4 regions of the Streptomyces sp. NPDC058877 genome follow, and region 1 is predicted to be linked to each of the others. Evidence: riboswitches for the same ligand, from Rfam matches in the RefSeq annotation. Region 1 holds a riboswitch; each other region holds the start of a gene.
What was found. Region 1 has a riboswitch for cobalamin ahead of cobN (cobaltochelatase subunit CobN). Riboswitches for the same ligand answer to the same signal wherever they lie in the genome.

Region 1 (7,308 bases):
CCTTCACCCTGGACGGCGAGCGGGAGCTCCTCGCCCGGCACCGCGTCGACGTCCTGGTGACGAAGGACAGCGGAGGCGCGGCGACCGCCCCCAAGCTGACCGCGGCCCGGGAGGCGGGCATCCCGGTCGTGGTGGTCCGCCGCCCCCCGGTCCCGGAGGGCGTCCCGGTGGCGGCGACCTCCGAGGAGGCCGCCGCCTGGGTGCGGAGTCGCGGACGTCAGCCGTAGCGGCGCGGTGTCCACGCGATCGTGCGGCCGTCGCCCCGTTCGACCGCGCGGGTCTGCGAGGACCCGATCAGGAGCAGGGTGCGCATGTCGACCTCGGAGGGTTCCAGGGTCTTCAGGGTCAGCACCCGGACCGACTGCTCCGGCCCGCCCACGTCACGGGCGACGACCACCGGGGTCTGGGGGGAGCGGAGTTCGAGGAGGAGGTCGCGGGCGGCGGCCACCTGGTGGTTGCGGGACTTGGAGCCCGGGTTGTAGAGGGCGATGACCAGGTCGGCCGAGGCGGCTGCCCGGAGCCGGGCCTCGATGACGTCCCAGGGCTTGAGCCGGTCGGAGAGGGAGATCGTGGCGTAGTCGTGGCCCAGGGGGGCGCCGGCCGCCGCGGCGGCGGCGTTGGCCGCGGTCACGCCCGGGAGGACCCGGACGGGCACGTCCGCGTACGCCGGCTCGCAGGCGACCTCCAGGACCGCCGTCGCCATGGCGAAGACGCCGGGGTCGCCGCCCGAGACGACCGCCACCTTCCGGCCGCGCCGGGCCAGGTCGAGGGCGAACTCGGCGCGCTCGGACTCGACCTTGTTGTCGGAGCCGTGCCGGATCTGCCCGGGCCGCAGCTCCGGAACCCGGTCGAGGTAGGTGGTGTAGCCGACGAGGACGTCGGCGTTGACGAGGGCGCCGCGCGACTCGGGGGTGAGCCAGGGCGCTCCGGCGGGGCCGGTGCCGACCACGGTGACCTCGCCCGCCTCCCGCACCGGGGGCTCCTGGTCGATGCGGGAGGGCAGCACGGCGACCGAGAAGTACGGGACGGACGCGGGGTCGACCTCCGTCAGCTTCTCCGTCCGCTCGCCGGCCATGAACGCCCGCTCCACGTACCGCGCGTCGTCCAGGCGACCGGCCCGTTCCAGGGCCCGCTTCACGGTGGGGAAGGTGCGGCCGAGCTTCATGACGACCGCCGAGTCGGTGCCCGCGAGGCGGGCCGTCAGCTCGTCCTCCGGCAGGGTGCCGGGGATGATCGTGAGGACCTCCTCCGCCTCGCACAGCGGCTCGCCGAGCCGGGCGGCGGCGGCGCTCACCGAGGTGACGCCGGGGATGACGGTGGTGTCGTAGCGGTCGGCGAGCCGCTTGTGCATGTGCTGGTAGGAGCCGTAGAAGAGCGGGTCGCCCTCGGCGAGGACGGCGACGGTGCGGCCGGCGTCGAGGTGGGCGGCGAGGCGGGCCGCGGCCTCCTCGTAGAAGTCGTTCAGGGCCCCCCGGTAGCCGCCGGGGTGGTCCGTGGTCTCCACCGTGAGCGGGTACACCAGCCGCTCTTCGAGGTGGTCCTCGCGGATGTGCTCGGCGGCGATGGAGCGGGCGATGGAGCGGCCGTGGCGGGCGGAGTGGTAGGCGATGACGTCGGCTTCGGAGATCGCCTTCACGGCGGCCACGGTCATCAGGTTCGGGTCGCCGGGGCCGAGGCCCACGCCGTAGAGCTTGCCGGTCACTGCTGGATCTCCGCTTCGTGGGCGAGGGCGTTGAGCGCGGCGGCGGTCATCGCGCTGCCGCCGCGTCGGCCCCGTACGACCAGGTAGTCGAGGCCGAGGACGTTCTCGGCCAGCGCCTCCTTGGATTCGGCGGCGCCGATGAAGCCGACGGGTATGCCGAGGACGGCGGCGGGCTTCCCGGCGCCCTTCGCGATCATCTCCAGGAGGTGGAAGAGGGCGGTGGGGGCGTTGCCGATGGCGACGACGGAACCTTCGAGCCGGTCCCGCCACAGTTCGAACGCGGCGGCGGAGCGGGTGGTGCCGAGCTCGGCGGCGAGGCCCGGGACGGCCGGGTCGGAGAGGCCGCAGAGCACCTCGTTGTCGGCGGGCAGCCGCTTGCGGGTGACGCCGCTGGCGACCATCTGCGCGTCGCAGAGGATGGGGGCACCGGCGCGGAGCGCGGTGCGGGCGCCGGCGACGACGCCGGGGGAGTACGCGATGTCCTGCACGAGGTCGGTCATGCCGCAGGCGTGGATCATCCGGACCGCCACCTGGGCGACGTCGGCGGGCAGGCCCGCGAGGTCCGCCTCGGCGCGGATGGTGGCAAAGGACCGGCGGTAGATCTCCGTCCCGTCCTTCTCGTAGTCGAACATCCTGTTGTTCTCGCTCATCTCGTGTGGGTCGGCAGGCTGCGGGCCGCCGCGACTGCTGCGGTCAGGGAGGTGCGGGGGGTGGGGACGCCGTCCACCAGATAGCCGTCGTCGCCGGTGGCGAGGACGTCGATCCAGGTGCCGTGCGGGTGTCCGCAGCGGCGTGCGCAGCCGGAGAAGTGCACGGGCAGGGGTCCGGGGGGTGCGGCGGGGGCGTCGGCCCGGACGTCGGCGAGGGACTTGGCGCAGCCGGGCCGCCCGGTGCAGGCGGTGACCCGGGCGCCGGGTGCGTCGGAGCGGGTGAGCAGGCCGTGTGACGCCAGCTCGGCGAGCCGCGCCGGGAGGGAACCGACCGGGGTGCTTCCGCCGGCGGCCGGAGTGGGGGCGGAGGCTCGCCCGGCGGCCGGGACGGCGGCGGGGCGGTCCGCGGCCGGGGCGGCTGCGACGCCCACCACGACGACCCCCCGCCACGGCGTGAGCCGGATCTCGGCGGCCGGCAGCAGGGCCCGCAGCTGGACGGTGGTGAGCCGGCCGAGCGGAGCGAGGACGTGCAGGGCACCGTCGCCGAGCGGCCCGGGCTCGGGCGACCGGGGCGCGGGCAGGGGCGGTACCGGTACGGGCTCGGCCGTGATCCCGGCCCGTGCCAGGGCGTCGGCCCAGTCCGGCAGGTGCCCGTCGGGCAGTTCGCGGGGGCGCCAGGCCCCGTTTCCGGCGGCCCCGGCGGCGTCCAGGAAGGCGAGGGCGGCGGTGAGGGCGGCCCGGACGGCGTCCGCGGCGGCGAGCCGGAAGGCCCGTGAGCCGAGCCGCAGCAGGACCGATCCGTCCGGTTCTGCGATCAAGCTCACATCGCCGCCCAGTCCGGCCACGTCTCCGCGCCCGTCGTCCAGGACGAAGAGGAACCGCCCCGAAAGGGACGCCGCCCGGGCCTCGGCACAGAGCGCGGCGTCCAACCCGCGCGCCCACAACTGCACGTCGGCGTGGCCGAGTCCGTCGAGGCCCGCAGCGGGCGAGGCCACGATGTTGCGGACCCGTTCGTGGGTGGGGGAGGGCAGCAGGCCCGCCTCCGCCAGGAGCTCCGCCAGCCGTGCCCCGCAGTCCTCGGCGAGGCCGCGCAGCTCCGCGTTGCCGCGCGAGGTGATGCTGATCCGCCCGTCGCCGAGGGCGTCGGCCGCGCCGGCCAGGACCTCCACCTGAGCTGCCGTCAGACGGCCTGCGGGCAGGCGGAGTCGGGCCAGGCGGCCGTCGTCGGCGGCGTGCAGGCGCAGCGCTCCCGGGCAGGCGTCGCCACGGTCCCGCGTGCGGGCCTCGCCCGCTTCGGGCGTCGGGGGTGGGGTGGGCGGCATGGCGGCGAGCATACCCACGGGGAACCGGCCGGCCACCGGGTGTGATCCGGTCGACGTCCCCGCTCCCTGGGGGCCCGACGGCGCCACGATCTAGGATGCAGACCGGCATGGGGTCCCAGGACCCCGGGGAGGAAGCCCGGTGAGAATCCGGCGCGGTCCCGCCACTGTGAGCCCGTACCAGCGATGGCACGGGTGAGTCAGGAACTCCCTTCCCCGAGCTCTCGGCTTCGGCCGAGCGAGGGGAGGCCCCCATTCACACGACCACCCGGGGCGCGGACAACCCCGAGGAAGGCCTGAGCTCGCCATGCTCCTGCTGCTGTCGCACTCCGACACCGACCTGCTCAGCGCCCGTGCGGCGAACGCCGCGGCGCCCGGGGACGGCCCGGTCGAGTACCGCTTCGCCAACCCCTCCCGCCTGCCCCTCGCCGACCTGCCGGCCCTGCTCGACGGCGTCGACCTGGTCGTCGTCCGCCTCCTCGGCGGCCTCCGCTCCTGGCAGGAGGGGCTGGACGTGCTCCTCGCCGCCGGAAAGCCGGTCGTCGTGCTCAGCGGCGAACAGGCCCCCGACGCCCAGCTGATGGCGGCCTCCACCGTCCCGATCGGCGTCGCCACCGAGGCGCACGCCTACCTGGCGCACGGCGGCCCGGCCAACCTGGCGCAGCTGGCCCACTTCCTCTCCGACACCGTGCTCCTCACCGGCCACGGCTTCGAGGCCCCGGCCGCCACCCCCACCTGGGGCCCCCTGGAGCGCCCGGCGCGGAACGAGACCGGCCCGACCGTCGCCGTGCTCTACTACCGCGCCCACCACATGAGCGGGAACACCGCCTTCGTCGACGCCCTGTGCGGGGCGATCGAGGACGCCGGCGCGCGCGCCCTGCCGCTCTACGTGGCCTCCCTGCGCGCCCCCGAGGCGGAGCTCGTCGACACCCTCCGCACCGCCGACGTGATCGTCACCACCGTCCTCGCGGCCGGCGGCACCAAGCCGGCCGAGGCGCAGGCGGGCGGGGACGAGGAGGCCTGGGACGCGGGGGCGCTCGCCGCGCTCGACGTGCCGGTGCTGCAGGCGCTGTGCCTGACCGGCTCGCGCTCCGCCTGGGAGGAGAACGACGAGGGCCTGTCCCCGCTGGACGCGGCCAACCAGATCGCCGTGCCCGAGTTCGACGGCCGGCTGATCACCGTGCCGTTCTCCTTCAAGGAGATCGACGCGGACGGCCTGCCGGCGTACGTGGCGGATGCCGAGCGCGCCGCCCGGGTGGCCGGGATCGCCGTCCGGCACGCCCGGCTGCGGCACGTCCCGAACGCCGAGAAGAAGCTGGCCCTCGTCCTCTCCGCGTACCCGACGAAGCACTCCCGCATCGGCAACGCGGTCGGCCTGGACACCCCGGCCTCCGCCGTCGCCCTGCTGCGGCGCCTGATCGCGGAGGGGTACGACTTCGGGCCGGAGGGGGAGCTGCCCGGGTTGGTCTCCGGCGACGGGGACGAGCTGATCTACGCCCTCATCGAGGCCGGCGGCCACGACCAGGACTGGCTCACCGAGGAACAGCTCGCGAAGAACCCGGTCCGCATCCCCGCCGCCGACTACAAGCGCTGGTACGCGCTCCTCCCGGAGGAGCTGCGCACCGAGGTCGAGGAGCACTGGGGCCCGCCGCCGGGCGAGATGTTCCTGGACCGCTCCCGCAACCCCGAGGGCGACATCGTCCTCGCCGCCCTGCGGCGCGGGAACCTGCTGGTCCTCATCCAGCCGCCGCGCGGCTTCGGGGAGAACCCGATCGCGATCTACCACGACCCCGACCTCCCGCCGTCCCACCACTACCTGGCCGCCTACCGCTGGATCGCCGCCCGCGCCGAGGACGGCGGCTTCGGCGCCGACGCCATGGTCCACCTGGGCAAGCACGGCAACCTGGAGTGGCTGCCGGGCAAGAACGCCGGTCTGTCCGCCGCCTGCGGCCCCGACGCGGCCCTCGGCGACCTGCCCCTGGTCTACCCGTTCCTCGTCAACGACCCGGGCGAGGGCACCCAGGCCAAGCGGCGCGTGCACGCGACCCTCGTCGACCACCTGGTGCCCCCGATGGCCCGCGCCGACTCGTACGGCGACATCGCGCGCCTGGAGCAGCTGCTCGACGAGTACGCGCAGATCTCTTCCATGGACCCGGCGAAGCTGCCCGCGATCCGCGCCCAGATCTGGACCCTGATCCAGGCCGCCAAGCTCGACCACGACCTCGGTCTCGACGAGCGCCCCGAGGACGACGGTTTCGACGACTTCCTGCTGCACGTCGACGGTTGGCTGTGCGAGGTCAAGGACGCCCAGATCCGCGACGGCCTGCACGTCCTCGGTGGCGCCCCGGTCGGGGAGGCCAGGGTCAACCTGGTGCTCTCCATCCTGCGTGCCCGCCAGATCTGGGGCGGGACGCAGGCCCTGCCGGGGCTGCGCGAGGCGCTGGGGCTGGACGAGTCGGCCGCCACCCGCACCACCGCCGACGAGGCCGAGGCGAAGGCCCGCGAGCTGGTCGAGGCGATGGAGGCCGCCGGTTGGGACGTGGCGGCCGTCCCCGAGGGGTACGGCCCCGAGGTGCAGGCCGTGCTGCGCTTCGCCTGTGAGCAGGTCGTGCCGCGCCTGGCCGCCACCACCGACGAACTGGCGCACGCCGTGCACGCCCTGAACGGCGGCTTCGTCCCGGCCGGCCCGTCCGGTTCCCCGCTGCGGGGCCTGGTCAACGTGCTGCCCACCGGCCGCAACTTCTACTCCGTCGACCCGAAGGCGGTGCCGTCCCGGCTCGCCTGGGAGACCGGTCAGGCGCTCGCCGACTCGCTCCTGGAGCGCTACCGCACGGACAACGGCGAGTGGCCGACCTCGGTGGGCCTCTCGCTGTGGGGCACGAGTGCGATGCGCACCGCCGGCGACGACGTCGCCGAGGCCCTCGCGCTGCTCGGCGTCCGTCCGCTGTGGGACGAGGCCTCGCGCCGCGTGAACGGCCTGGAGCCGATCCCGCTCGCCGAGCTCGGCCGCCCGCGCATCGACGTCACGCTGCGCATCTCGGGCTTCTTCCGGGACGCCTTCCCGCACGTCATCGGCCTCCTGGACGACGCCGTACGGCTGGTGGCCGGGCTCGACGAGCCGGCCTCGGACAACCACGTGCGGGCGCACGCGCAGGCCGACCTGGCCGAGCACGGCGACGAACGGCGCGCCACCACCCGCATCTTCGGCTCGCGGCCGGGGACGTACGGCGCGGGCATCCTCCAGCTGATCGACTCGCGCGACTGGCGCACGGACGCCGACCTCGCCGAGGTGTACACGGTGTGGGGCGGGTACGCGTACGGCCGCGGGCTAGAAGGCCGCCCGGCGCGCGACGAGATGGAGACCGCGTACAAGCGGATCGCGGTCGCCGCGAAGAACACGGACACGCGCGAGCACGACATCGCCGACTCCGACGACTACTTCCAGTACCACGGCGGCATGGTCGCGACCGTCCGCGCGCTGAAGGGCACGGCCCCCGAGGCGTACATCGGCGACTCGACCCGCCCGGAGACCGTCCGCACCCGCACGCTCGTCGAGGAGACCTCCCGGGTCTTCCGCGCCCGCGTGGTCAACCCGCGGTGGATCGAGGCGATGCGCCGCCACGGCTACAAGGGTGCG
Region 2 (7,308 bases), on a different contig from region 1:
CGTGCTGGGCCTGGTCATCGCCGTCACCTTCCTCGCCACCAGCACCCATGGCAACGCCGCGGGCGTCGCCCTGCTGGACCAGGTCGCCGAGCACGTCGGCGGCGCCGTCGAGAAGGCGCTGGTCGACCAGGGTTTCAAGAACCAGGGCGCCTCCCACGGCCACCCATCTGGGCATCGATGTCGAGCCTGGCAGCAGCCATGAACGATCTCAGCGCCAACGGCAGCTCAACTGAGCGCTCAAGCCTTCTCACGCCCCCTCTCCCGGACCGTCGAGCAACGACACCTGGGTTCCCCGTACTGCGGGGCAACTCGTCCGACGGTCGTCGAAGCTCCTGCCGCCCGCCCCTTGGCACAGCACCGCCAGGGTCGGCGTTGCAGTGCCGCCGGTACTTCCCGGCAGAAGGGCGGAGCGTCCGGCTGGTCATCCTTCTGGGTTTGCGCGAACGAGTGTCCGGACCGGTAACCGGACACCGCCCGGCAAGGTCTCGCCAACGTTCACCGGCCGGCTGCGGCCCACATGCGCAGTCCGTTGTACTGATGCCCGGCCACTGCGCAGAGGCCGGAAGAGCGTGCAGCCACGAGGGCGGGCGGGAGCGGATTTTGCATGATGACGATCAACGTGGGGGTGCTGCTCGCGGTCATCGTGGTGATGCGGTTACGCCGCAGGACCCAGGCCAGAAGCCGCGTCGAGGAACGCAACACGGCGCTCTTCGTCCTGGCCCTGGGCATCGTGATCGCACCGACCCCGCTGGGCCAGGGCATCTTCAACGTCATCAAGCAGTTGGTGAGCGGCGTCTCGCAGGCCGGCACATGAGTCCGCGCCCCCGGCCGGGTACTCGCCGCTCCCCCGCCACACGCCGGCGCCGTACGTCTCCCGCCTCTCGCCGTCGTCCTTCGCCACGGCGTCGCACGGCTGCCTGCCGCTTGCGGCGGGCCTCCGGCTGGGAGCAGGTCGGTCTGCTGCTGTTGGCGTTCGCCGTGGTGTGGAGCCTGGTCGTCGGCGCGTTGCGGTGGCTGGCCGCGCACCCCTGGGTGCCGGTCGTGCTGCTCCTGATCGCGGCGGGGGTCGGTGGGGTGTGGTTGCGCCGGCGGCAGGAGACCGCTCGCTGGAACCAGGTGCGGGAGCGGGGGCTGCGCTACGCGATGCCGCAGATCGACGCCCTGCACCACCAGCAGTTCGAAGAAGCCGTACGGGATCTGATGCGCCGCGACGGTTGCCCCGGGGCGATCCGAGTGGGTGGAACCGGTGACAACGGCGCCGATGTGAAAGCCACCGACCCCTTCGGTCGCCTCTGGGTGATCCAGTGCAAGCACCGGCGGGCTGGGCTGGCTGGCTCTGCGGTCGGGACCCCGGACCTCCATGTCCTCAACGGCACCGGCCGGCCCGTCCACAACGGCGATGTCGTGGTCCTGGTGACCAACGGACGCTTCACCAGCAAGGCCGTCGCCTTCGCCCGCTCCCAACAACTCCACCTGGTCGACCGGCACCTGCTCGCCCAGTGGGCCGCCGGGGCCACTCCGCTGTGGGAACTCCTGGGCACGGTTCCCTCCCCCCGCCGTCCCACCGCAGGGTCCTGACCCAGGAGCGAGCTCGACGCCGGACCGATGGCCCGGTCGGGGAACTTCTCGCGGGGTGCGCCGGCTCGGACGCGTGTCCGGCAACCGGGGCCTAGCCCTGGCCAACGAAGGCAGACGGCAGGGTTCCGCCCCCGAGCAGCGGACGACGACGCGTGACAGGGCGTTGGACGGCCGTCCGGCGTGTGCTGCATACGCGCGAACCGGAAGCGCGCGCCCTGGGGTCGCTCCCGACCTCACGGCCGACTGGAGATGCTCATCGTGATGAGCACGGAAGAGACGACGGGAAGCAAACGGCCGGCGGACTGCTTCGGTAGCGGTGCCCGTTCCTTCACCAGGGTGAGGACAGCGTCAGTTGGTGTGCGTGTTACGGAGGTGCTCGCTCATGTACCCGACATGAATCCGTCCGTTTCCAGCCGTTTCGCCATAGAAGTAGAGCCACAGGGCAGAGGGCTTTCCGAAGCCGATCCGCATGCGCTCCGCCATGAGGACACGCCCTGACCGCCCCGGCACCGTCGGGCCTCCTTCTGGCTCACCGACACCGGCGCCTAGCCTCGTCCCACCCTTCACTATCCGCTGGGGGATACACGAATCAGGGAACATGGAGGTGACCTGCACGGCCAGAACACCGGTGAACTCACGTACCGGACCCGGCGAGCTCATGGGCCATGCCTTGCAGCATGCCAAGGCTCGGTGCCGCCTGTCGGAGTGCCCGGGAACTCCTGTCGCCGGCCCTCGTGAGCTGCCTCAGACGTCCCTCCAGCTCCTTCTCCGCATGAGGCTGCGTCATAACCTCGAAGCCTCCCCAAACCAGCAAGCCCCCACCGACGGCGAGTAGAGCCACCGGAATCGAGGTCGACTTTCCATAAAACCGCCCGATGGGCACGGACTTGCCTGCCGCCTGGCTCACAGCAACAGCTGAAGCGTCCGTGATCAGCGACGGTACCGAAGACAGAGAACCCATGCGTTTCGAGGACCGGAACCTGGCCCGGACGTGCTCGTCGACCCGGCCGAGCCTGCCATGGACGTCCTCAATCCCGTCACGGAGCCCCGAGAGGGACGTGGCGATCTGCTCGGACCTGGTCCTGGCAACGTCAGGCTTTCCCCCGTGATAGTCGAAGGCGATCTGGGCGAGCCCGAACTGGACCGTGGCCACGTAACACTGCGTCATCAGATCGAGGTGCAGCTCCACCTCGTCCACAGCCCCCTGGCTCAGGCCCTTGTGCACCCGGCGCAAGGATCCCTTCCCAACATCCTCCAGCCGCGCCATCGCGTCCCCGAGATGGCGAAGACCCTTACGACTCACATCACCCAGACTGCTCCTCGTGACCGAGAAGTCACTCGCCTCAACACCACGCTCCCCATGAGCACGCAGCCGTGCCACCAGGTCCTCAACCTGTTCGAAGACATTCTCGGCAGCACCGATCTGGTCGGACTGCATGCGCTGGGCCAGTTCATCCACCCGCTGGCGGATGGCCTTGATGTCCCGGGCCATCTCGGCCGCCTGAACCTGAGCTGCGATGGCACCCAGAACGGCCGCCCCACCCGACAAGGCAGAGATGGCCGTGGTGCCACGAACACGCAGCAGACGTGCCACCTGCCCCCGGTCGTTGCGGATGCTGCTCTGGATCCAGCCGCCCTCCTCGACGATCAACTTCCCCGTCTCCATCAACTTGCGGGAGAGCGGATCGATCTCGACCAGATGACCGGTCACGCGCCGAGCCTCGACGAACACCCGGACCGCAGGATCCAAGGTCCGCACGACAGCTGCCCACTCGCTGGAGGTGAGGCCAGCCACCCAGCGCCCCCATCGCGAGCCGTTCTCCCCACGGGGAGCACCGAACACGACAGCGTGCCCTTCTGTCACACGGACAACGACCTCTTCGGCCTCATCCCTCAGCGACACTCCGCACAGCCCCCTCAACCGGATCCGGCGTCCCGCCTGATTGTAGAGGGAAACCCCCGGTCCATTTCGGATCTTCAGATCAATTCCACCACGTCGGAACTCCATTGGTGCGGGGACTCCCCAGTGAGTCGCGTAGACCAGGGACCCACGATGTGGCGCAGTTCGTGGAGGATGAGGCTCTCGTTCGGGCGCTCAACGGAGCCACTGGTACGAGCGGCTTGGCCAGACGGCCAAGGCAGCAGAACCGTCGCAGATGCAGTCCTGGTGCTGCCCTCAGATCATGCCTGGGTGGTGCGGGGCTCAAGAGCGCAAAAGCGACCAAGACCTGCTCGAGCGGAGACTTCCTCGGCGAGGTACCGGCGCTCAGCCGGCCCGCCGACGACGCGCATGTCGGACGGCCCGTCAGCCAGCGCCCGGTGTCCTGACCTCGTGGGCACCGCAACGAGCGGACGGGTCTGCACCCCAGGTTTCACCGTGTCGACGACACCGTGAACGGCGGAGCCGAAGACCCCGGGCTCACACCCGTGCGCGGTGCCCCGACGTCCGAGGCGTTCGAGGAGCAGGCCGCGGCGTTCGTGGCCGAGGTCGTCGTGGAGAGCAGGAAGAGCGGCCAGCCGGTGGAGCCGTTCGCCGCCACCGGCTTCCTGATCGAGCACGCCGGTCTTCGTCTGACCCACGGCGTCCAGCGCCAGGAGCATCTCCACCGCCCCGGTCTCCGTGAGGCTCTCGGCCGTGCGCCCCCATGCACCGTATGCGCCACGGCACGAACGACGCTGGGCTCCCGCGCGGCCGTACTCGTACCGCAGGGCGTCGTCGATTACGGAGCCACCTCGTTCTTGCGTCCGCATGTTGGAAAACCTCGCCGCTGAGCGATCGCACGTCCTAGGCTGGCACTCGCAGCTGGTTCGCCCCGTCCCGCCCCATGGCCTGAACGGCATGGGGACCCCCATGGCGGTAGGCGTCGTAAGAGGGAACCCGGTGGGAATCCGGGACTGCCCCGCAGCGGTGAGCGGGAACGACCGCCGTCATACGCACTGGGACCGGACAACGGCCCTGGGAAGCGACGGCCAGTAGGTTTCCTCCGCCAGGAGGACGTGCCCGCGAGTCCGAAGACCTGCCCGTTGCCCACGCACGGTCGTATGCCGTGCGCGGACATCCCGGTGACCTCGTGGGCGGGTCGGCGTACACGGCGAGCGGCACATCCGGCGTTTCCCGCCCGGTGGTCCGCACCGCCTGTGGCTCCTTCGCGTCCGTCTCCCGTCTCCGGGATGTTGTGGACACATCTCGCGAAGGAGAGTTCCGTGACAGCCAAACCCGTGGCCACGGCAGCACGAGCCACCGTGTACGGCTATCCCCGCCAGGGTCAGAACCGCGAACTGAAGAAGGCCGTCGAGAGCTACTGGAAGGGCCGTGCCACCGCCGATGCCCTCCGGGAGACGGCGGCCGGCCTCCGCCGCTCCCGCTGGCAGGAGTTGGTCGACGCCGGCATCCACGAAGTGCCGACGGGAGACTTCTCGTACTACGACCACGTCCTGGACACCAGTGTCATGGTCGGCGCCGTGCCCGCACGTCACCGCGCCGCCGTCGGGGGGGATGCGCTCGACGGGTACTTCGCGATGGCCCGTGGCACCCAGGACGTGGCGCCGCTGGAGATGACCAAGTGGTTCGACACCAACTACCACTACTTGGTCCCCGAACTCGGCCCGGACACCGTCTTCGCCTCCGACTCGACCAAGCAGGTCGCCGAGCTGAAGGAAGCCCTCGCCCTCGGTCACACCCCCCGACCGGTCCTGGTCGGCCCCCTCACCTACCTGCTGCTCGCCAAGCCCGCCCCGGGCGTCGTGGCCGACTTCGAACCGCTGAGCCTTCTCGACCGGCTGCTGCCGGTCTACGCCGAAGTACTCGCCGATCTGCGCGCGGCCGGCGCCGAATGGGTCCAGCTGGACGAACCCGCCCTGGTCCAGGACCGCACCCCGGCCGAGCTGAGCGCCGCCGTCCGTGCCTACCGTGATCTGGGCCGTGCCACCGACCGGCCCAAGCTGCTCGTCGCCTCGTACTTCGACCGCTTGGGCGATGCCCTCAAGGCGCTCGCGGCCACCCCGGTGGAGGGCCTCGCCCTGGACTTCACCGACTCCGCCGCCGCGAACCTGGACGACCTCGCCGCGATCGGCGGACTGCCCGGCAAGCGCCTGGTCGCAGGCGTCGTCAACGGCCGCAACGTCTGGATCAACGACCACCAGAAGTCCCTGGCCACCCTGGCCACCCTCCTCGGGCTGGCCGACCGGGTCGACGTCGCCGCGTCCTGCTCCCTGTTGCACGTCCCCCTGGACGCGACCGCGGAGCGCGACATCGAGCCCCAGATCCGACGCTGGCTGGCCTTCGCCCGTCAGAAGAGCACCGAAGTCGCCACCCTCGCCCGCGGCCTCGCCCAAGGCACCGGTGCGATCGCCGCCGAGCTGGCCGCCAACCGCGCCGACCTCGCCTCACGAGCCGGCTCCGCCCTCACCCGTGACCCCGCGGTCCGTGCCCGTACCGCGGCCATCACCGACACGGACGGACGGCGCTCCCAGCCGTACGCCGAGCGCTCCGCGGCACAGCGCGCGCATCTAGGGCTGCCGTTGCTGCCGACCACGACCATCGGCTCCTTCCCGCAGACCGGCGGGCTCCGTGCGAGCCGTGCCGACCTCCGGGCCGGCCGGATCGACACCGCCGGATACGAAGGCCGCATCGAGGACGAGATCCGCGAGGTCATCTCCTTCCAGGAGAAGACCGGCATCGACGTCCTGGTGCACGGCGAGCCCGAACGCAACGACATGGTGCAGTACTTCGCCGAGCAGCTGACCGGCTACATCGCCACCCAGCACGGCTGGGTCCAGTCCTACGGCACCCGTTACGTCCGTCCGCCCGTCCTCGCCGGTGACGTCTCCCGCCCCGAACCGATGACGGTGCGCTGGACGACGTACGCCCAGTCGCAGACCTCCAGGCCGGTCAAGGGCATGCTGACCGGTCCGGTCACGATGCTCGCGTGGTCCTTCGTGCGGGACGACCAACCGCTGGGTGACACCGCCCGGCAAGTGGCGCTGGCCCTGCGCGACGAGGTGAACGACCTGGAGGCGGCCGGAACGCCGGTCATCCAGGTCGACGAGCCGGCGCTCCGCGAGACCCTGCCGCTCCGCGCCGCCGACCACCCCGCCTACCTGGCCTGGGCGACCGAATGCTTCCGGCTGACCACCAGTGGCGTACGACCGGACACCCAGATCCACACGCACATGTGCTACGCGGAATTCGGCGACGTCGTCCGGGCCATCGATGACCTCGACGCCGACGTCATCAGCCTGGAGGCGGCCCGTTCCCACATGCAGGTGGCCGACGAACTGGCCGAGCACGGCTACCCGCGCGAGGCCGGTCCGGGGGTCTGGGACATCCACTCCCCGCGCGTCCCGAGCGTCGACGAGGTCGCCGTGCTCCTGCGCAAGGGCCTGGACGCCATCCCGGCCGAGCGCCTGTGGGTCAACCCCGACTGCGGCCTCAAGACCCGCGGCTGGCCGGAGACCCGCGCCTCCCTGGAAAACCTCGTTGCCGCAGCCCGCACGGTCAGGGAGGAGCTGCCGGCCCACAACGGTTGATGCCCCGAGGTCCGGGCCGAACGCATCGTCGTCCGGCCCGGACGTCCTCGAAGGGTGCCCCCTTCGGGGCGCACGCCGCTTCAGGCGAAGGTGCACGTCCAACGCCGATCACGGGAACGATCGGGTGACGCCCCGCGTTGCCCCAGGGGCTTGCCGCGAACAGCGACCCGGAGGACTCACGTGCCCGAAGCGACGTCCGAC
Region 3 (7,308 bases), on a different contig from region 1:
CCGGACTGCTCATCACCGCTTTCGGTACCGGTTGGGCCATCGCGCTGAACGGGGTGAGCTACCTCGCCACCGTCGCCGGACTGCGCATGGTGCGGCCGGAGGAGTACCGCGGGCGTGTCGTGGCGGACGGCGCCGCGGGGCGGGAGGAGGTGCGGGTGAGGGACGGACTGCGGTACACGGCCTCCCGCATCGACCTCACCCTGCCGATGCTGCTCGTCGCCGCGATCGGCCTCTTCGGCATGAACTTCCCGTTGACCCTGCCGCTGCTCGCCAAGACGGTGTTCCGCGCCGATGCTGCTTCCTTCGGCCTCCTCACCGCCTCCTTCGCGTCCGGCTCCCTCCTGGGGGCCATCGCGGGCACCCGGCGCAGCGGGCGTCCCGCCGCCCGGACCGTCATCGGCGCGGCCCTCGCCTTCGGGGTGCTGGAGGCGGCGGCCGGGTGGGCGCCGGGCTTCATCGGTGCGGCCTGTCTGCTCGGGCTCACCGGATTCGCCTCCGTCTACTTCTTGCAGGCCGCCAACCATCGCATCCAGCTCGGCAGCGACCCCCACTACCGGGGCCGGATCCTCGCCCTCTACACCGTGATCCTGCAGGGCACCACCCCGCTCGGAGCCCTGCTCGTCGGTCTGCTCACCGAACGGCTCGGTGCCCGCGCGGGCCTCTGGTCCGGCGGCCTCGTCTCCGTCGTGGCCGCCCTCGTCGCGTTCGTCTTCGAGCACCGGCGGACGCGTCGTCCCTCCGACCGTGAGGAGGCGTCCGAGGACGCCCGTGTTCGACTTCGCTCCGACACCGATCCCGACGAACGGCCGGTGCGCGGTGCCGCCCCCGGGGGACAGGAGGGGTGACCCGTCGCCCCGGGCCGCTGCGTCCGGTCACGGGCGGGTCCCCCCTCGGCGAGGGCGCCGGCCTCATCCTCGGGGGGCCGCCGCCCCGTACCGTGCGAGGAGCCGCTTCCGACGGGGCGGTTGGAGGTTCGCGCGGGTCACGTCCCCGTCGTAGTGGGCGAGGACCCGCGGGTCCATGACGCGCCGCCAGAGCGGGGGCACATATGCGAGGACGATCATTCCCGCGTACCCCGTGGGCATCTCGGGGGCCTCGTCGAAGTGGCGCAGCGATTGGTAGCGCCGGGTGGGATGGGCGTGGTGGTCGCTGTGCCGCTGGAGGTGGTAGAGGAAGACGTTCGAGGCGACGTTGTCGCTGTTCCAGCTGTGGCGCGGGGCGCAGCGCTCGTACCGGCCGCTCGGGGTGCGCTCCCGCTTGAGGCCGTAGTGCTCGGTGTAGTTGATGACTTCGAGCAGGCAGAAGCCGAAGACGGCCTGGGCGGTGAGGTAGGGCAGGACTCCGGGGCCGAAGGCGAGCGCGAGTGCCGTGAAGAGCACGAGCGACAGGGCCCAGGAGTTGAGGACCGTGTTGTGCGGGCTCCACACGGACCGTCCCCGGCGTCGGAGGCGTCGCTCCTCCAGGCGCCACGCCGAGGTGAGGCTACCGAGGACGGTCCTCGGCAGGAAGCGCCAGAAGCTTTCACCGAGCCGGGCGCTCGCAGGGTCCTCCGGGGTGGCGACGCGGATGTGGTGGCCGTGGTTGTGCTCGACGTAGAAGTGCCCGTACCAGGTCTGGGCGAGCGCGATCCTGGAGAGCCTGCGCTCCAGGGCCTCCGTCTTGTGCCCCAGCTCGTGGGCGGTGTTGATGGCGATGCCGGCGACTCCACCGAGGGTGAGGGTCAGTCCGATCCGGTCGACCGCGGAGAGGTCGCCCCGGGTGATGAGCCAGCAGCCGAGGACGAGACCGGAGTACTGGAGGGGCAGGTAGAGGAAGGTGCACCAGCGGTAGTAGCGGTCCTGTTCGAGGAGGGCGATCGCGCTGTCCGGCGGATTGGCGGAGTCCTTGCCGATGAGGTGGTCGACGATCGGGAAGATCGCGTACAGGACGAGGGGACCGGTCCACCAGAAGACGCCGAGGCCGGTAGTGGTCGTCAACCCCCAGGAAAGGAAGGGGAAGGCCGGGATGAGCAGACCGAGCAACCAGAGGTGGCGCTTGGGGTCGCGCCAGGCGGCGGGTGCTTCGGGAGCGCCGGCGGCTCGGGGCGCTTCCGGCGTGTCGGGGGAGTCGCTGGGCAGGGGCAAGACCGGCTCCTCACAGAGGTTGGACACTTTGCATGCCTTCTGTCCATTTGATAGACGTCTTTCCTGTTGATCGTCAATGCTTTGGACAGTGCCCCATGGATAAAGTGGGGGCACGATGACACGTTTCCGCGAGAGTGTTCGGTCCCTCCTGCGCGAGCAGGTGCTTGACGCCGCCTACCGCCTCGTCGCCGCCGAAGGGTGGGGCGGGCTGCGCATGGCCGCCGTCGCACGGGCCGCCGGCATCAGTCGACAGACGCTCTACAACGAGTTCGGCTCGAAGGACGCCATAGGCAATGCGCTGGTCCAGCGTGAGCTGGAGGGCTTCCTGCTCGGCATTCAGCGTGAACTCGACGCCCATCGGGGCGAGTTGGAGGCGGCAGCGGCCGCAGGCGTCGGCTACACGCTTCAGCAGGCCGTGGACAATCCGCTCATCAAGAGCGTCCTCCTTGCGGCACGGGGAGGTGAGGACGACCTCCTCGCCTACCTCACGACCCGCCCGGAACCGGTCTTCGGCACGGCGATGGCGATGCTCGACGCGTACGCGATCGAGGCCTGGCCCGATGTGGACGAGGAGTCCCGCGGGCTTGCCGTCGAGACGATCGTGCGACTCACCGTGAGCCACATCGTCCAGCCGGCCGCCGCGCCCGAGGAGTCGGCGCGGCGCATCGCCAGGATCACCGCGAGGATCGCGTACCCCGGTGGCGCTTGAGCGGCCCGGGCGGCTGAAGGGGTGGCTCGGCGCGGTCCGGGTGCCGAACCGGTCCTTCCCCGGCCGACCCGCCCCGCTCCCCGCGGTCGGCGAGGGTGCGGGGCGTCGTGCGGCTCGCGGGTGTTCGCCGTCCGTTCCCGGTGCCACCGGGAACAGGTGAGGTCCGCTGTCGGACACGGGGGATCTCCGACAGCGGACCTCTGTTGAACATTCTACGAGATGTTCGAAGGTGTTCCGCCCACGGGGCGTCGGTGGCGAAAGGGCGGGGCGGCGGGGTACACCTCACCTGAGGCGCGGGCGCGGCCGACGGCCGGCCGATCGGTGCCGGACGGGTCCGGCGCCCGAGGCCCGTTCCGTCGCGCCGCCGGTGATGAGGAGGTCGTGGTGGAAGGCAGGAGCAAGGGGTTCGTGCGGTCCTTCAACCGTCTCGGCGGGTACGGCTTCGTCGTCCCGGTGGGTTCCGAGGAGCAGGTCTACTTCAGCGCCGAGGACATCGAGGGCGAGGACCGCGTCCTCTCCGAGGGGCAGCAGGTCACCTTCGTCCTGGTCCTCGGCGAGGGCCGCTTCGAGGCGAAGGAACTGCGCGTCTGACGGGGGTCGGTGTGCGCCCGAGGCCCGGTGGTACTGTGCCGAAGCCAGTCGCACCTTTGTACGCACCTGAGCGGGTACGTGCACGGGTCAGGGAATCCGGTGCGAGACCGGAACTGACGCGCAGCGGTGAGGGCGACGGGCGGCGCATCGGCCACTGGGCAGCACGACGGGCCCGGGAAGGCGCTCCGTCCGGCTGACCCCGAGTCCGAAGACCTGCTGGCGGCCCCGGCGGCACGCAGCCGTCCGGGGAGCACCGTACGACAGGCTCCGCGTATGAGCCGTGGCCGCAGAGGAAGTTCCCGTGCCGCTCGCACCCCCCGTCCGCTCCGCCCTGCCCGCCCTCGCCGGCATCGTCCTCCTCGCCGCGACGGCCACCGCCTGCGGCGGCGGGTCCGCCGCCGCTCCGTCCGGTACGGGCACCTCGGAGCACGCCCGTCCGGTGGCCCTCGACGACAACTGCGGCCGACCGGTCCGCGTCGACCGGACGCCCCGGCGCGCCGTCGCCCTCGACCAGGGCGCAGCGGAGATCATGCTCTCCCTCGGCCTCGCCGACCGCATGGTGGGCACCGCGACCTGGACGGACCCGGTGTTGAAGGGCCTGGAACGGGAGAACGCGAAGGTTCCGCGACTCGCCGACCGCTACCCCTCCTTCGAGAAGGTCCTCGACGTCGAACCCGACTTCGCCGCCGCCTCCTTCGCGTACACCCTCGGCGAGGGCGGCGTCGCGACCCGCGAGCGGTTCGAGCAGTTCGGCATCCCCACCTACCTCTCGCCCACCGATTGCGTCGGCAAGGACAACAGCGGCGACGGCGACGGGGTCCGCACCCGCCCGCTCACCATGGAGACGGTCTACGACGAGATCCGGGACCTGGCAGAGGTCTTCGCGGTCCCGGAGCGGGGCGAGGCGCTCGTCGCCGAGCTCAAGGCCAGGGTGACCGGCGCCACGGCGGCGGCCGACTTCACCGATGCCACCGTCCTCTACTGGTACTCCGACGCGGAGGCACCCTACGCGGCGGGTTGCTGTGGGGCCCCCGGCATCGTCACGAACGCGCTCGGCGCGAAGAACGTCTTCGACGACACCCGCGAGGAGTGGCCCCAGGTCAACTGGGAGACCGTCGCGGACCGTGACCCCGACGTCCTCGTGATCGGCGATCTGACCCGCCGGGCACAGTCGGCCGAGAGCGCCGCCAAGAAGATCGAATTCCTGGAGTCCGACCCCGTCACCCGGAACATGACGGCGGTGAAGAACAAGCGGTACGTCCTGCTCAGCGGTCAGGCGCTCAATCCCACCCTCCGCACGGTCGAGGGCATCGAGAAGGTGGCGGCTGCGCTCCGCTCGTACGGTCTCGCCGGGTGACCGCGCACCCCCGGAGCGAGGTCGCCGACGCTCCCGGTCGAGCCTTCGGAGCCCCCGGCGGGGCGAGCGGAGACGCTCCGCCATCAGCCCGGACCGGGCCCGGGGCGCTGTTGTGGATGGTGCTCGGGTCCGCCCTGCTGACCCTGTCGGTGGCCGTGGCCATCACCATCGGGCCGGCGGACATCGGAGTCGGCGAGGTCGGGTCCGTGGTGACCGCACACCTCACCGGCGGTACCTCGACGCTCTCACCGATCCGCGACGGGATCGTCTGGGACCTGCGGTTGCCCCGCACCCTCCTCGCCGCCGTCTGCGGAGCCGGACTCGCCGTCTGCGGAGCGGTGATGCAGTCACTCCTGCGGAACCCGCTCGCCGACCCCTTCGTCCTCGGCGTCTCCTCCGGAGCCTCGACCGGCGCGGTCGCGGTCGTCGTCCTCGGCGTCGGCGGGGGCCTCCTCTCCGTCACCGGTGGCGCCTTCCTCGGCGCCGTGGTCTCCTTCGCGCTCGTCCTCCTCCTCAGCCACACCCTCGGCGGCTCGACGGACCGGGTGCTCCTCGCCGGTGTCGCCGCGATGCAGCTCTTCTCCGCCCTCACCTCCTTCGTCGTCATGACCGCTGCCGACGCCGAGACCACCCGGGGAGTGCTCTTCTGGTTGCTCGGCTCGCTCGCGGGCTCCGGCTGGACCGAGGTGGGGACGTGCCTCGCCGTCCTCGCCGCGGCCCTGCTCGTCTGCGGCGGGTACGCAAGGACCCTGGACGCCTTCGCCTTCGGAGAGGAGGCCGCCGCCTCCCTCGGCGTCGCCGTCGTGCGGACCCGGCTCGTCCTGCTGTGCGTCACCGCCCTCCTGACGGCCGCCCTGGTCTCCGCCGCAGGTGCGATCGGCTTCGTCGGCCTCGTCCTGCCGCACGCGGCCCGTGCGTTCGCGGGGCCCGGACACGCCCGTCTCCTGCCGATCACGGCCCTGGCCGGGGCGGTCTTCCTGGTCTGGGCCGACACGCTCGCCCGCACGGTGCTCGATCCACAGGAGGTGCCGGTGGGCGTGCTCACCTCGCTGATCGGCGTGCCGGCCTTCGTCCTCGTCCTGTACCGCACCAGGAGCACCCGATGACCGAAACCGCGGGCGGGCGGGCGAGCGCCGGCACCGGACTCGGCGCCGATCGGGTTTCGCGCAGGGCCGGCGACGTCCTCGTCCTCGACGGGGTCAGCGTCCGGCTCGTCCCGGGGACCGTCACCGGGCTGCTCGGACCGAATGGATCGGGCAAGTCCACGCTGCTGCGCCTCCTCTCCGGCGTCCTCGCCCCCGACTCCGGGACCGTCACGCTCGACGGGGAGCCGCTGGGCGGGCTCGGTCGCCGCACGGTCGCCCGGCGCCTCGCCGCGGTCGAGCAGCAGGCCGACACCCGGACCGATCTGACCGTCGTCGACGTCGTCCGCCTCGGTCGCGTGCCGCACCGCCGGGCCTGGGCCCCGGCCTCGGCCGCCGACGAGGCGGCGGTCCGCACCGCCCTCGAACGCACCGGGCTCGCGGACCGTGCGCGGCAGCCCTGGCGCACCCTCTCCGGCGGCGAACGCCAGCGCGTCCAGATCGCCCGTGCCCTCGCCCAGGAGCCGCGCGAACTCCTCCTCGACGAACCCACCAACCACCTCGACGTCCAACACCAGCTGGACCTCCTCGCCCTCGTCGCCGGCCTCGGCCTCACCGCCGTCGTCGCCCTGCACGACCTCAACCTCGCGGCGATGTACTGCGATCGGCTCGTGGTCCTCGCCCGGGGGCGGGTGGTGGCGAGCGGGGCGCCGGAGGAGGTGCTCACCGAGAAGCTCATCGCCGAGGTCTACCGCGTCCGCAGCGTCGTGACCCGACCGGGGCCCGACGGGCGCCCCCACATCCGCTTCCTGGGTACGGTGGGCCCATGTCCAGGTCCGAACCCGAATCCGTAGCGCCCGATTCCGCCCCCGCTGCCCGGCCCCACCAGCGGACTCCGGGAGCACGTGAACTCGCTTCAGCGGCCGAGGTGTTCGGTCTCCTCTCCGACCCCACCCGGCTCCACCTGGTATGGCTGCTCACCCGGGGCGAATCCGATGTCAGCGCCCTCACCGAGGCGTGCGGGGCCGCGAGGCCCGCGGTCAGCCAACACCTCGCCAAACTCCGCCTCGGCGGACTGGTCCAGTCCCGGAAGGACGGCCGCCGGGTCGTGTACGTGATGCCCGACGGACATCTGAAGCGTCTGGTCGTCGAGGCGATCAACCGTGCCGACCACCAGGTGACGGGGGAGCCCTGGCACGACTGACGCTCCTTTCCGGGCCCGAGGACATCGACATGTGCGCAATCGTGCACGCGTCGGCTACGGTGGAGCCACCAGTCGTTCGCCATGGCCGACCGGGGGCACCCCCATGCTGTCCGTCCTGCGCAACCGCACCTACCGACGCCTCTTCGGCGCCCAGGTCGTCGCCCTCGCGGGCACCGGCCTGGCCACCGTCGCACTGAGCCTCCTCGCCTACGACCTGGCCGGGGCGGACGCCGCCGTCGTGC
Region 4 (7,308 bases), on a different contig from region 1:
GCGGAGCGACGGCCCGGCCCGGCACCAGCACCCGCAGCGTGCCGTCGTAACCGCGGCCGGCGAGCCCCGACTGCAGCCGCTGTGCCCGGTCGAAGGCCCGCACGAACGCGGTCGCGCCGAGCCCTGCGAGGGAGCGCCAGGTCGCGGCCCGGGTGGTGTGCCCGAGCCGTGCCGCCTGGGCCTGTCTGATCTTGGACAGCGAGTCGAGCAGCAGGAAGACGATCCGGTACATCACGAGCGCCACGTCCACCACGGGCGCCGGCACCCCCGCCCTGACCAGCCGGGGCAGCACGTCGGACATCGGCGTGGTGAACGCGAACAGCAGCACTCCGAGCGAGGCTGCGGCGGTCCGCAACAGCAGCTCGCCCGCGTGCACCGGACCGTCGGGGGCGAGGGCCACGAACCCCCGCGCCCCACCGACCTCGAAGAGCAGGGGAACGGCCCCGGTGATACAGAAGCCCAACGGAACGCGGAACGCCCGCCACAACTGGCGACCCGGCACCCCGGCCGGACCGAGCAGGACCGTGAGCGTGGCCGCCGCCACGAGCAGCGCGCCCGGCCACGGTGGCAGACACACCGCACACAGCGTCAGACCGAAACCGAGCAGCGCCTTCTCGGCCGGGTGGCGGTGGCGCCAGCGACTGCTGTGCGCCGCCGCGTCGATCGGCAGCATCGGCGGTTACGCACCCGGTCCGTCGGAGGACGGCGCACCGGTGCCGGACGGGGCGGGTGCCCGGCCGTCCCGGTCTGCGGCCCCGCCGTCCGCCGCCGCGTCGTCCGCCCGTGCGCTCCGCAGGGCGGTGTCCTCGGTCGGGGCGGAGACGCCGGCCCGAGCCTGGGCCTCACCTTGGCGGCGGCCCCGCCGCAGACCGAAGTAGTACGCTAGGACTCCGGCGCCGATCGCCGCCTGGAGCGCGAAGAGCGCCGACTCGATCTCACCGGACGGGGGCTCGTACAGCGGGCTGAACCACGGCTCGTAGTCCGGCTGGAGCTCGGTGATCGCGCTCTCGGCCTCACCGTCGGAACCGGAGAACGGCTCCTCCTTGTGGTCGCCGAGGCCCAGCGCCAGGGGCAGCACCGCGAGCGCGGCGACGACGAGCAGCAGCAGACCGTTGATCTTCGTGTTGCGACTCATCACGAGACCGCCTCCTCCTGCCGCTGCACACGCGTCCTTCCGAGGACGCCGAGCCGGATCAAGTCGCCCTTGCTGGACTGCGTGAGCAGCCGCATCACGAGCACCGTCAACAGGCCCTCGCTGACGGCGAGGGGGATCTGGGTCACGGCGAAGATCCCGCCGAACTTGGCGAGTGCCCCCAGCACACCGCTCCCGGGGTCCGGGAAGGCCAGGGCCAACTGCACGCTGGTGACGCAGTACGTGGAGAGGTCGGCGACGAAGGCGCCGAAGAACACGGCCACCATCAGCGGAGCACCGAACCGCCGCACCAACCGGTACGTCCCGTACCCCGCCCAAGGGCCGACGATCGCCATGGAGAAGGCATTCGCCCCGAGCGTGGTCAGGCCCCCGTGCGCGAGCAACAGGGCCTGGAAGAGCAGGGTGATCGTTCCCAGCACCGCCATGATCGGCGGCCGAAACAGGATCGCACCCAACCCCGTACCGGTCGGATGGGAACAACTCCCGGTCACCGAAGGAAGCTTGAGCGCCGACAGGACGAAGGTGAAGGCGCCCGACGCGCCGAGCAACAGGGTGGAATCAGGATTCGACCGGACTTCGCGGGTCAGCGCGCGAACCCCGTGGACGACGAACGGAGCAGCTGCGACGCCCCAGGCGGCAGCGTGCACGGGGGGTAGGTACCCCTCGGCTATATGCATGGTGGGAAGACCCTCTCCAGCACCTCGTGGATGGACAACGCACCCTGGCCGGTCTCCTGGCTGACGGTCATGCGGCCCGACTCCGCCTTCCCACACCGCAGCGGTCTCCCGCAACGGTCCAGTGGCTTCCCCCGGGACTTCCCCCGGAGGATGGAGCCGGACCTCCCGATCACAGTGGCGAGGGCCGCACCGGTACTGCACCGGTTTCCCGTACACCAAGGCCCTGTGACAGTAGTGTGTTGACCTGCTGGATCACAACACGACCACCACCCGGTGCGGCCCTCCGCTCACTCCGCGCACACGCCTCCGGAGCCCCCCTCGCCCTCACCCCTTGCGGTAGGAGTACGCCTCCGAGGCCGCCGCCGCCACCTCGTCGAGATCCCCGCCGGCGCTCGCCGTGACCAGTGCGGCGACCGCCCCCTCGACGAACGGAGCGTCCACCAGCCTGGACCGCTCCGGCAGTTCGTCACCCTCGGCGAGCAAGGCCTTGACGGTCAGGACCGCGCTGCCCAGATCGACCAGGAGCGCGACTCCGGCCCCCCGGTCCGCGTCCTTCGCCGCCCTGCAGATCAGCTCGGCACTCGTCCCCAGGCCACCGTCCGGAGCCCCGCCGGCCGCCAGCACCGGCGCCGCACTCCCGCCCGCGAGCCCCCGGGCCAACTCGGCCACCGCCGCAGCGACCGCGGCGCTGTGCGACACCAGCACGATGCCGACCGGCGCCGGGGGCGAGGGGAAAGGAGCGGAAGCGGCCGGGGCCTCGGCGCCTCCGGTCACCCGACTCACGTCCCCGCCCCCGTCCCCGCGTACGCGACGTCGGCAAGGGCGGCGAACAGCAGCGCCGAGGAGGTGGCCCCCGGATCCTGGTGCCCGATCGACCGTTCCCCGAGATAACTGGCCCGCCCCTTGCGCGCCCGGAGGGGCACGGTGGCGAGGGCACCCCCCTCCGCCGCGGCCCGTGCCGCCTCGAACGAGCTCCGCAGTCCCACCACGGCCGGTACGAGCGCGTCCAGCATCGTCTTGTCACCTACCCGCGCACCCCCCAGCTGCGCCACCGCGGCCACGCCGGCGTCGAGCGCCTCCGCCAACCGTGCCCGGGTGACCTCCCCGTCCCCTCCCAAGGCCTTTCCGGCGCGCCGCAGCAGCGTCCCGTACAGTGGCCCCGAGGCGCCGCCGACCGTGGAGATGAGCTGCCGTCCGGCGGCGATCAACACGGCACCCGGAGTCGACGGAGGCTCCTTCGCCAGCGCCTCCGTCACGGCGGTGAACCCCCGCTTGAGGTTGACACCGTGGTCGGCGTCCCCGATCGCCGAGTCCAGTTCGGTGAGCCGATCCGCCTCGCGGTCGACGTCATCGGACACCGCTGCCAGCCAACGCACCAGGAAACCGGCGTCCATGGTCCTTGTGGTCTCCGTCATGCTGCTCCCCACTCCCGTCTCACCGGCCCCAGCGCAGCGCCGGCGTCTGCACCGGAGCGTCCCACAGGCGCAGCAGCTCCTCGTCGACCTCGCACAGGGTGACCGAGCAGCCGGCCATGTCGAGCGACGTCACGTAGTTTCCGACGAGCGTCCGGACCACCGGCACGCCCCGCTCGCCCAGCACCCGGTGCACCTCCGAGTTGAAGCCGTACAGCTCCAGCAGCGGAGTCGCGCCCATGCCGTTGACCAGGGCGATCACGGGTCCGGTCGGGCGGAGGTCGTCCAGGACCGCGTCGACCGCGAAGTCCGCGATCTCCCGCGAGGTCATCATCGCCCGCCGCTCGCGGCCCGGCTCGCCGTGGATGCCGATCCCCAACTCGATCTCCCCCGCGGGGAGGTCGAAGGTCGGACTGCCCTTCGCGGGGGTGGAGCAGGCGCTCAGGGCCACCCCGAAGGAACGGGACCGTGTGTTGACCCGACGGGCGAGTGACTCCACCCGTTCCAGCGGCGCGCCCTCTTCGGCAGCCGCACCGGCGATCTTCTCCACGAACAGCGTTCCCCCGGTGCCCCGCCGGCCCGCCGTGTACAGGCTGTCCGTCACCGCCACGTCGTCGTCGACGAGCACCTTGGTGACCTGGATCCCCTCGTCCTCGGCCAGCTCGGCGGCCATCTCGAAGTTCAGCACGTCGCCGGTGTAGTTCTTGACGACGAACAGCACTCCGGCGCCGCTGTCGACGGCAGCCGCGGCCCGCACCATCTGGTCGGGCACGGGGGAGGTGAAGACCTCCCCCGGACAAGCTGCGGCCAGCATGCCGGGTCCCACGAACCCGCCGTGCAGGGGCTCGTGCCCGGATCCGCCGCCGGACACCAGGGCGACCTTTCCCGCCATCGGCGCGTCGCGGCGCATCACCACCCGTCGCTCCACGTCCACCGTCAACTCGGGGTGTGCCGCGGCCATCCCCCGCAAACCATCGGCGACCACGGTCTCGGGCACGTTGATCAGCATCCTCACAGGTGTCTCCTCGGGATCTCAGTGGAGGGGCGCACCTCCTGGGTTTTCGCAGTTCAGATTGCGCCCCCGGAATAGATGATTTTGGTGGTGTGTGGTGACTTGAAGCGTCTTTCGGCGGTACTGATGCCGACTTCCGTGATGGTGCGTCAGCCGGGTGGAGTGAGTGCGCAGGTGACGGTGAGGGTTACCGCCTTCGGCAGTATCGACGTTGCCGCTGCAAAGGTCACGTGAGCAAGGCTGATTCCGAGCCAGTGCTTTTTGTCGAGCCCGGCCGTGAGCAGTCGGCCTCAGCCGTCAAGGTGAGACGTCACCGGACTGTCGCGAGTAGTTTCTGACGTCAGTTCGTCGGTGCGAATGCCCATCGCCCCTGCCGTCCGTCGTCGGGGTGCGGGGCCGGTCGTCGCGGACCCACTTGCGCAGGGCCTCCAGATGGATGCCCAGGCTGTGGGTGATGTCGGTGGGGGAACGGTCCGGCGAGGAACCCATCAGGTCTACCGGGTCCCGCGTGAAGTCTTCGGGATGCTTCTTCCGCTTTGTCGCCTCGGATCGCTTCCCCTGGACGACGAGACATCCAGCGTCCAGGTGTCGGAACCTGGGGGTCACTCCACAGCGGATCGCCACCGAGAACACCACCCTCAAGCAGCACGTCCACCAGTTCACAGCCGGTGGTCGCACCCTCGACGAGCGACTGAAGACAGCCCGCCCCAACCTCCGTTTCCAGGACCGGCGCGGCGCAGGCCTCGAAGCCCGCATCGCAGGCCCGGGATCCACGAGGTGATCCTGTCCCGCTGCCCCCTCCGCAGCCCGCCTGCTGACGCAGCGCGAGTAACGACCCCACCCGCATGGCGTCTTGAAGGGTCTTCCTGTCACCCAGGGGCGGGCTTGGCGAATGCTTGCCGGCTGTGCACGAGCAACTCACGCACCGCAGGGTTGTGCGTGCTCTTCCAGATCAGGGCGAGCAGGGCGGGTGTTTCGACGTCGTCGATGGTGCGGGCGGTGAGCCTGTCGCGATGGCTCGCGGCCATCGAGTCGCTGAGGACGGCGACGGCGAGACCGCGGGCGGCGAGGTCGGCAATGGTATCGGCGGCGCTGGCTTGCAGTGCAATCGTGGGTCGGAGGCTCTGTGCGGCGCAGGCACGGTCGAATGCGGTGCGCAGGCCGGTGCCGGGTGGCATGCACACGATTGGGTGGGCGACAACGTCGCGCAGGGTGACCCGCTGCTGTTCCGCCACTGGGTGCCCAGCGGGAACTCCTACGACGAGCCGCTCGCTGATGAGCGTCAGCGCGTCCAGCCCGTCGGGGGTGGCGGTTGCGGTCCCGATGAGAGCCAGGTCGATGGTGCCGGCGCGCACCCCCTCGACCAGCCGGTCGGAGTTGTCCTCCAGCAGTGAGATCTCCACACCAGGGTGCGCCCGGTGAAATGCGGCGAGGGCGTCGAACAGCGGCGTGAGGGTGCAGCCGATGACCATCCCGACCGTGAGTCGACCACGGATCAGGTCGGTCACCTCGTCCACCGCTTGACCTACCGCCCCCGCCGCGGCGAGCGTGGCGCGGGCGTGTTCGAGTGCGGCCCTTCCCGCAACGGTAAGGGTGACGGCGCGCGCCGACCGGTCCAACAGCTCGGCGCCGAGTTCACGTTCCAGCTGGCGGAGCTGGGCGCTGACGCCGGACTGGCTGATGTGCACCCGCTCGGCCGCGCGAGTGAAGCTCTGCTCCTCGGCGACCGCGACGAAGTATTCCAGCTGCCTCAGTTCCATGACTGAAAATTCTAGCTCCCAGCAGATCCATCTGTTGGATTTCTGGCTATCGGGCGACCACGCTGGGAAGCGCCGAAGCCCGACGCCAGGAGGAACCAATGCCGGAACACGAGAAGGCCATGCGGCCCGAAGACATCACCCGTTTGTTCGTCGAACGGTCCAACGCCGGTGACGCGGCCGGGGTCGCCGCACTCTACGAAGAGGATGCAGTGATGGCCTACCCGCCAGGCGACCGGACGGTGGGCCGGGAAGCGATCCGTGCGCTGTGGGAGAAGGTGCTGGGCAACCGTCCCCACTTCGAGCCGGAACAACCACTGCCGACGCTGATCAGCGGCGACATCGCCCTCACCTCGACCCCGCCGAAGGACGGGACCGGCGCCCGGGCGCAGGTCGTTCGGCGCCAGCCTGACGGAAGTTGGTTGCGCCTACTCGACCAGCCCGAGTTCGTCCCGCCCACCTGCTGAACCCCGTCCACCGTTCTGGTGGACGAGCCGCCCGATGGGCCCGAACGAGCCGCATCGATGGCCTCCAACGCGCCGTCGCGGACGTGTGGTCGATGAATCGTCGCAGTGAGGAGCCGGTGTCCGAGCTCCTGCGGTCGGCGAAGTCGAGGAACTCCACAGTCTCGACATCGGTACGCGGGTGGGCGCCGAGGCATCCGACCGGAACAAGTACCCGTCCGCACGCATCCCGGCTGCCTTCGCCCTGGCCGACGTCGACGTCGAGGGCACCCGATTGTTCGCCGGACGCCGCGGCGGACAGGCTGAGGCCGGGCGCCTCCCCGCACGACCGCACCGGCCTGCACCGACGCTTGCGATCGCCCGACCAGCTGGTTCGCCGGCGAGAGCAGCGTTGAGCCGCTTCGGCAGAGAGGGAACCGCCGCCTCCACGCGCTGGGCGATGACCCGTTCGGTGATCCCCACCCCCCCGGAGCCCGGATCGAGCGGGTCCTCCCCCGAAGTCGTCGTTCCCAGCGTCCTGTTGGCCTCGCCCCCTGGCGAGACCATCCCCAACTGCCGACCGAAGTGGCACGGCGACTCAACATCACGCCCGATCGGCTTTCGCCGCATGAGAGGGGCGTCGCCACGATCGGGAAGGGGTGGTGATCTCACTCCCTGCCTGTCAGTGGTGATCGTCATCATGAGAGACATGACCAACCCGAACCTGACCACCGGTAGCATCTGGCGGCTCCACCACGGCGACCAGGAGATTGCCCGGCTGGCGGTGACCGGCGCCGATTGGCCCTGGACGCACGCCGACGTCGAGACGCTGCCCGGCTTTGAAGAGTTCCGTC

Region 2: linked by a shared signal. The riboswitch ahead of metE (5-methyltetrahydropteroyltriglutamate--homocysteine S-methyltransferase) and the one ahead of cobN (cobaltochelatase subunit CobN) in region 1 are both predicted to bind cobalamin.
Region 3: linked by a shared signal. The riboswitch ahead of ACFW2Y_RS26680 (ABC transporter substrate-binding protein) and the one ahead of cobN (cobaltochelatase subunit CobN) in region 1 are both predicted to bind cobalamin.
Region 4: linked by a shared signal. The riboswitch ahead of ACFW2Y_RS13890 (energy-coupling factor ABC transporter permease) and the one ahead of cobN (cobaltochelatase subunit CobN) in region 1 are both predicted to bind cobalamin.

Annotation. Positions count from the first base shown of each region.
Region 1 is NZ_JBHYMF010000007.1:42,090-49,397, forward strand. It holds gene ACFW2Y_RS03210 (cobalt-precorrin-6A reductase) at 1-227, shown strand, start outside; gene cobJ (precorrin-3B C(17)-methyltransferase) at 218-1,702, opposite strand; gene ACFW2Y_RS03220 (precorrin-8X methylmutase) at 1,699-2,334, opposite strand; gene ACFW2Y_RS03225 (cobalamin biosynthesis protein CobG) at 2,349-3,686, opposite strand; cobalamin riboswitch at 3,767-3,900, shown strand; gene cobN (cobaltochelatase subunit CobN) at 3,979-7,308, shown strand, end outside.
Region 2 is NZ_JBHYMF010000006.1:26,634-33,941, reverse strand. It holds partial or broken gene ACFW2Y_RS02820 (transposase) at 1-185, shown strand, start outside; gene ACFW2Y_RS02815 (hypothetical protein) at 605-814, shown strand; gene ACFW2Y_RS02810 (restriction endonuclease) at 925-1,578, shown strand; gene ACFW2Y_RS02805 (hypothetical protein) at 2,213-3,289, opposite strand; gene ACFW2Y_RS02800 (hypothetical protein) at 3,970-4,350, shown strand; cobalamin riboswitch at 4,403-4,618, shown strand; gene metE (5-methyltetrahydropteroyltriglutamate--homocysteine S-methyltransferase) at 4,783-7,107, shown strand.
Region 3 is NZ_JBHYMF010000145.1:6,480-13,787, reverse strand. It holds gene ACFW2Y_RS26700 (MFS transporter) at 1-845, shown strand, start outside; gene ACFW2Y_RS26695 (alkane 1-monooxygenase) at 909-2,123, opposite strand; gene ACFW2Y_RS26690 (TetR family transcriptional regulator) at 2,239-2,832, shown strand; gene ACFW2Y_RS26685 (cold-shock protein) at 3,214-3,423, shown strand; cobalamin riboswitch at 3,479-3,659, shown strand; gene ACFW2Y_RS26680 (ABC transporter substrate-binding protein) at 3,725-4,780, shown strand; gene ACFW2Y_RS26675 (FecCD family ABC transporter permease) at 4,897-5,886, shown strand; gene ACFW2Y_RS26670 (ABC transporter ATP-binding protein) at 5,883-6,716, shown strand; gene ACFW2Y_RS26665 (ArsR/SmtB family transcription factor) at 6,689-7,066, shown strand; gene ACFW2Y_RS26660 (MFS transporter) at 7,170-7,308, shown strand, end outside.
Region 4 is NZ_JBHYMF010000046.1:19,625-26,932, forward strand. It holds gene cbiQ (cobalt ECF transporter T component CbiQ) at 1-673, opposite strand, end outside; gene ACFW2Y_RS13885 (energy-coupling factor ABC transporter substrate-binding protein) at 680-1,135, opposite strand; gene ACFW2Y_RS13890 (energy-coupling factor ABC transporter permease) at 1,135-1,830, opposite strand; cobalamin riboswitch at 1,859-2,093, opposite strand; gene ACFW2Y_RS13895 (PTS-dependent dihydroxyacetone kinase phosphotransferase subunit DhaM) at 2,155-2,604, opposite strand; gene dhaL (dihydroxyacetone kinase subunit DhaL) at 2,610-3,245, opposite strand; gene dhaK (dihydroxyacetone kinase subunit DhaK) at 3,265-4,257, opposite strand; gene ACFW2Y_RS13910 (LysR family transcriptional regulator) at 5,124-6,014, opposite strand; gene ACFW2Y_RS13915 (YybH family protein) at 6,113-6,478, shown strand; gene ACFW2Y_RS13920 (hypothetical protein) at 7,164-7,308, shown strand, end outside.